3 regions of the Cupriavidus sp. UME77 genome follow, and region 1 is predicted to be linked to each of the others. Evidence: predicted binding sites of a transcription regulator. Region 1 holds the regulator's gene; each other region holds the start of a gene.
What was found. The regulator HrcA, encoded in region 1, represses chaperone genes, less so after heat shock. The targets are predictions, from matches to a motif close to TTAGCACTCNNNNNNNNNGAGTGCTAA.

Region 1 (2,201 bases):
GGCCGTCCACCGACACCGCCAGCTCGACCATGCCTGAAATGCCGGAACGGTTGACCACGACGTCGTTGAAGGCCAGCGCGGAGAAGATCACGCCATCGTCGCGCACCACCTGGGACTCCAGCAACATGCGGGTCTCGGACTCGTAGCGGCCCGCCAGCATGTCGGGCAGCACCGAATGCACGTCCTGCAACGGGATGTCGGTCATGAAGCCAAGGCGCCCGTGGTTCACGCCGATCAGCGGCACCGGGTAGCCGGCCAGCTGGCGCGCCAGGCCCAGCAGGGTGCCGTCGCCGCCGAGCACCACCGCCACATCGGCATGCTTGCCGATCTCGTCTGGCGCCAGCGCCGGATAGTCGGTCAGCCCGGTGGCCAGGGCCGTGTCTCGCTCGAACACCACATCCTGGCCATTCCTGAGGATACAGGCGGCCAGCTCTTCCAGCGGGCCCTCGATGCCGGCTGTGGCGTACCTGCCGATCAGGGCGACGGTGCGAAATGGGGCGCGCGCGGCGCCGGGCTTGGGGAGCGAAGACATGCCGGGATTAGACCATACCGCCGTGACCATTGTCAGCAGGAGGGCGCTTGGCGCCGGGCCGGATCGCCGATGAGCCGCCCGAATGGTGAAAACTTGCGTAAAATCAGGAGCATCATGGATGAACGTGCGAAAACGCTTCTCAAAACCCTCATCGAGCGCTACATCGCCGAGGGGCAGCCCGTGGGCTCACGGACCTTGTCGAAGTACTCGGGTCTCGACCTGTCTCCGGCCACCATCCGCAATGTGATGTCCGACCTGGAGGAAATGGGGTTCATTGCCAGCCCGCATACCTCGGCCGGGCGTATCCCCACGCCGCGCGGCTACCGGCTGTTCGTGGACACCATGCTGACCGCCCAGCCGCTGGATGGCGCGCTCAACCTGGCCGAGCTGACCGGCAAGATCCGGGGCCAGCTGCACGGCCAGCAGCTCGGGCCGCAGCGGATGATCACGTCGGCGGCGCACACCTTGTCCAACCTGTCGCAGTTCGCCGGCGTGGTGATGACCCCCAGGCGCGCCCAGGCGTTCCGGCAGGTCGAATTCATGCGGCTTTCGGACAAGCGCATCCTGCTGATCATCGTCACCCCCGAGGGCGACGTGCAGAACCGCATCATCCAGACCGAGCTGCCGTATTCCCCGTCGCAACTGGTCGAAGCCGCCAATTTCATCAATTCGCACTTTGCCGGCATGAGCTTCGACAATGTGCGCGACCACCTGCGCGGCGAGCTGCAGGCGCTGCGCATGGATATGTCGCAGCTGATGCAGGCCGCAGTGGAGGCGGGAAGCAGTGCCATGGCCGAGGGGGAAGACGACCACGTCTTCATCTCGGGCGAGCGCAAGCTGCTGGAGGTGGAAGACCTGTCCTCCAGCATGGAAAAGCTGCGCCGCCTGTTCGACGTGTTCGAGCACAAGACCGGCCTGCTCAAGCTGCTCGATGTCTCCAGCCATGCCCAGGGCGTGCAGATCTTCATCGGCGGCGAGAGCAAGCTGGTGCCGCTCGAAGACATGGCGGTCATTACCGCGCCCTACGAAGTCGACGGCCAGATCGTCGGCACGCTCGGGGTGATCGGGCCGACCCGCATGGCCTACGAGCGGGTGATCCCGATCGTCGACATCACCGCGCGCTTGTTGTCCAGCGCACTCAGCCAGAACTAGTGTTGGCCCGGCCCGGTCTCACAAACTGCCTGTTCCCCTCATCCTGTAAGCTCGGCGAGACCTGGCGGCCGCGCGCCCTGTGCCCGCGCCGCCCCGCCACACCGGAAATTACATGACGTTCACCCCTGAACCGGCCTACCAGCATGGCCAGGCGCCGCGCACGGCCATCCTGCTGATCAACCTTGGCACCCCGGATGCGCCAACGCCGAAGGCGGTCGGCAGCTACCTCAAGCAGTTCCTGTCCGACCCGCGCGTCGTGGAGATCCCACGTGCGGCGTGGCTGCCGCTGCTGTACGGCATCATCGTGCCGCTGCGCTCGCGCGCCTCGGCGATGAAGTATGAGTCGATCTGGCTGCGGGAGGCGCATATGACGGGTTCCCCGCTGCTGGTGCACACCGAACGCCAGGCGCACGCCTTGCAACTGCTCCTGAACCAGCAGGGCCATGAGGTGACGGTGGCGTGCGCCATGCGGTACGGCAATCCCTCGATCGGCTCGGTGCTGGAAGCGCTGCGCCGC
Region 2 (2,201 bases), on a different contig from region 1:
GAATACGTGGCCGCGCGAAACGATAGCGGCGCCAGCGCGTGCACGCCCCAGCCAAGGCAGCTCACCACATGGCCGCCATAGGTGCGCGCCGCGAGGAACGAATTGTCCAGCACCGAGCCGCCCACCGTGTCGTAGACCACGTCGAAACCCTCGCCGGCGGTGTATTGGTCGACATACTGCGCGGCGGATGTCGTGGCGTGGTCGATCGCGGTGGCGCCATAGCCCTCGATGATCGCCTTCTGCGCGGCCGAGCCCGTGGCATACACCTGCGCCCCGAGCGCGCGGGCGATCTGCACCGCGATATGCCCCACGCCTCCGGCGCCGCCATGCACCAGCACCTTCTGGCCAGGCTGCACGCGCGCCCGGTCGACCAGGCCTTCCCACGCGGTGATGAACACCAGCGGCAATGCGGCGGCTTCGCGCATCGACAGCGCGGCGGGCTTGCGCGCGAGCAGGTCGGCATCGACCGCCGCGTACTGCGCAAGCGATCCTTGCAGGCCGCCCACGCCACCGGTCATGCCATAGACCTCGTCGCCGGGCGCGAAGGCCGTCACGCCCGCGCCCACGGCTTCGACCACGCCGGCCAGGTCCAGCCCCAGCACGGCGGGCAAGGGGTGGCGGGCGTGCCCCGCCTGGCCGGCGCGGATCTTGGTGTCGAGCGGGTTGACGCCGCTGGCCAGGATGCGCACCAGCACCTGGCCGGGGCCGGCCACTGGCCTGGGAAGCTGGACGGCCGTGAACGGCGCGCCCGCGGATTCGACGATGAGGGCCTGCATGGTGGCTTGGGACATGACGCGCTCCGGATAAGTTGGCGATGAAGTAGCGAAGGGGTGGCGAAGGGTTGGTGTGACCATTCTTGGCCAGGCCGGCGCGCTCGTAAATCAACGCTTCTGTACTCTTGCCATGCAGTTTTGAATGGGCTGGCGTCTTGTCATGTCGCCCTGGGCGTGGGTGACGTTGATGATCGGGCAGCAGGCGAAAGTGCCGCAGTCAACACCACGGGGGGCACGCGGCGATCCGGCCCCGAGGCATTGGGTTGGTGATCCATGAGCAACTTTTCTTTCGGCGAAATCTGTCCGAATCCCCGTGGGACGCAAATAAAGATCTCGCCGCGCGGCCAGGCCCCATAACGATTTTCACAATTCCAGGGTAAACACGTATCAAGTCGTTGACTTGAAAACGCTACCCCCCGTCCCTATAATTAGCACTCGTTGGGCATGAGTGCTAACAGACCTCTCCCAGCGTACTAATTCTGCTGGCCGTCAGTGCTGGCGGTCATTTTTTGTGAATCTAAAATCACTTTTTGTACCAAGGAGTCCGTATGAATCTGCGTCCTTTGCACGACCGCGTGATCGTGAAGCGTCTGGACAATGAAACCAAGACCGCTTCCGGCATCGTGATTCCCGACAACGCTGCCGAAAAGCCTGATCAAGGTGAAGTGCTCGCCGTGGGCCCCGGCAAGAAGGACGACAAGGGCGCTTCGATCGTCCTCGACGTCAAGGTGGGTGACCGCGTGCTGTTCGGCAAGTATGCCGGCCAGGCCGTGAAGGTGGATGGCCAGGAACTGCTGGTCATGCGCGAAGAAGACATCATGGCTGTGGTGAACAAGTAATCCACGCACCCCATTCGTACAGATTTAGGAGATTCAGAACATGGCAGCTAAAGACGTAGTATTCGGCGACGCCGCCCGTGCCAAGATGGTCGAAGGCGTGAACATTCTCGCCAACGCAGTCAAGGTTACCCTGGGCCCGAAGGGTCGTAACGTGGTGTTGGAGCGCAGCTTCGGCGGCCCGACCGTGACCAAGGACGGCGTGTCCGTGGCCAAGGAAATCGAGCTGAAGGACAAGCTGCAGAACATGGGCGCGCAAATGGTCAAGGAAGTGGCTTCCAAGACCAGCGACAACGCCGGTGACGGTACCACCACCGCAACCGTGCTGGCCCAGTCGATCGTGCGCGAAGGCATGAAGTATGTTGCCGCCGGCATGAACCCGATGGACCTGAAGCGCGGCATCGACAAGGCTGTGGTGAACGCGGTTGAAGAGCTGAAGAAGCTGACCAAGACCACCACCACCAGCAAGGAAATCGCGCAAGTCGGCTCGATCTCCGCCAACAGCGACGAAGTGATCGGCAAGCTGATCGCTGAAGCGATGGACAAGGTCGGCAAGGAAGGCGTGATCACCGTGGAAGACGGCAAGTCGCTG
Region 3 (2,201 bases), on a different contig from region 1:
CCTGGGCATGCGTCCGGCCGACGATGCCGCGCTGCAGAAGGTGGCGAAGGACTTCAAGGTGTTCTACGCCAAGGTGCCGGGCACGTCCCCGAACAACTACACCATGGATCACTCGGCGGGCAGCTATGTGTTCGACCCGAGCGGCAAGCTGCGCTTGTTTATCCGCCACGGCCAGGGGCCGGAGCCGATCGTGCATGACCTCAAGCAACTGCTGTCCTGAGGCGAGCCGCCGGCGCGAAGCCGGCGGGCAAAATAAAACAGGGCCGGTCGCGAGACCGGCCCTGTTCTACTTCTGGCGCGCTTAAGCCTTAGGCAAAGGCCTGCAGCGCACCCTTCATCTTCTTCATCGCCGCGGTTTCGATCTGGCGGATGCGTTCGGCGGAGACGCCGAATTCGTCAGCCAGTTCGTGCAGCGTCGAGCCGCCCGAGCCGTCGTCGTTGACCTGCAGCCAGCGTGCCTCGATGATGCGGCGGCTACGGTCGTCGAGCTTGGACAGCGCTTCTTCCAGGCCTTGCACTTGCAGGCGGTCGTGGCGCTGCGCCTCGATCACGCGGGTGGGCTCGTTGTGGTTGTCGGCCAGGTAGGCGATGGGCGCGAAGTCTTCTTCGCCATCGTCGATCTGCCCTTCGAGCGCCAGGTCGCCGCCCGACAGGCGGGTTTCCATCTCCATCACTTCTTCCGGCTTGACGTTCAGCTCGCGCGCAACCGCGTCGATCTGTTCCGGCGTGAAGGTATGGGCACCCTGCTTGTGGCTGCGCAGGTTGAAGAACAGCTTGCGCTGGGCCTTGGTGGTAGCCACCTTGACCATGCGCCAGTTCTTCAGCACGTATTCGTGGATCTCGGCCTTGATCCAGTGCATCGCATACGACACCAGCCGCACGCCCTGATCCGGGTCGAAGCGCTTCACGGCCTTCATCAGGCCGATATTGCCTTCCTGAATCAGGTCTGCGTGGGGCAGGCCATAGCCGAGGTACTGGCGGGCGATGGACACCACCAGGCGCAGGTGCGACAGCACCATGCGGCGCGCCGCATCGACGGAGTCGTGCTCGCGCAACTCGCGCGCGAGCCGCTGCTCTTCCTCGGGGGTAAGCAGGGGAATACGGTGGACAGCCTGGATATAGCTGTCGATATTTCCCAGCGTTCCGGGAAAGGTCAGCGCAAACGTCCCGGCGCCCTGTGGCACCGCAGGCAGACGGTTGGTCATTTGGGTTTGGTCAGCAGATAGGACTGCGTTCACTCGATAGCTCCTTTCGCATCCGGCGGGTGGGTTGCCCGCGTGTGCGGCCCTTTTCGGGGTTTCGCACTGCATTGCAACACATATTAGCACTCAAGCCGGGGGACTGCTAAGTTGGAGTGCCAATAGGGTTGATAGTTCCTGGTAATCGAATGGTTCTTCTACATAGTATTTTGGTCCAGCATCTTGCAGGATGTGACGAGGCCACTATCTCACGCGGGTACGCGAACGATCCGACAATGATTAGAGGGCCGATGCCCCTGCCGGTTCTGTCGCCCGTTGAGATGCTGTGTTTCTCTAGCAGCTACACTCTTTTCATTTGTCTCAGTGATGCTGAGCGCCAGCATCGACCAAACCGGGGACCATCATGTCTGTTATAGAGCACTTGTTAAAGCCGCACACCCGTGACCTCGGCGACTTTGCCGTGAGCCGTCTGCTGCCCGCCGCGGCAACCCAGACTGTCGGCCCATTCATCTTCTTCGACCACATGGGCCCGGTGGCCATGCCGCCCGGAGAAGGCGCCGATGTGCGCCCGCATCCCCACATCGGCCTGGCCACGGTCACCTACCTGTTCGAGGGCGAGATCCTGCACCACGACAGCCTGGGCAGCAAACAGGTCATCAGGCCGGGCGACGTGAACTGGATGACGGCTGGCAACGGCATCGCGCACTCTGAGCGCTCGCCCCAGTCCGCCCGCGATGCCGGGCCGCGCCTGCATGGTATCCAGACCTGGGTGGCGCTGCCCAAGGAGCACGAGAACGTCGAGCCGTCCTTTCATCACCATCCGGCCGCGACGCTGCCCAAGCTGGAGCGCCCTGGCGTACGCATGACGGTGATTGCGGGCGATGCGTTTGGCGCCGAGGCGCCGGTGAAGGTGTTCAGCCGCACGCTCTACGTGGCCATTGAGCTCGAGGCGGGCGCCAGCCTGGAGATTCCGGCGGAGCACGCCGAGCGCGGCATCTACCC

Region 2: groES (co-chaperone GroES) is a predicted target of HrcA. The motif match lies at 1,202-1,228, and genes of this name have one in related genera.
Region 3: rpoH (RNA polymerase sigma factor RpoH) is a predicted target of HrcA. The motif match lies at 1,322-1,348, and genes of this name have one in related genera.

The regions. Positions count from the first base shown of each region.
Region 1 is NZ_LZZU01000072.1:30,393-32,593, forward strand. Features, by position in the region: gene A9975_RS28455 (NAD kinase) at 1-532, opposite strand, end outside; gene hrcA (heat-inducible transcriptional repressor HrcA) at 647-1,684, shown strand; gene hemH (ferrochelatase) at 1,797-2,201, shown strand, end outside.
Region 2 is NZ_LZZU01000082.1:6,634-8,834, forward strand. Features, by position in the region: gene A9975_RS31360 (zinc-dependent alcohol dehydrogenase family protein) at 1-791, opposite strand, end outside; gene groES (co-chaperone GroES) at 1,322-1,612, shown strand; gene groL (chaperonin GroEL) at 1,653-2,201, shown strand, end outside.
Region 3 is NZ_LZZU01000017.1:82,064-84,264, forward strand. Features, by position in the region: gene A9975_RS07380 (SCO family protein) at 1-220, shown strand, start outside; gene rpoH (RNA polymerase sigma factor RpoH) at 309-1,205, opposite strand; gene A9975_RS07390 (pirin family protein) at 1,603-2,201, shown strand, end outside.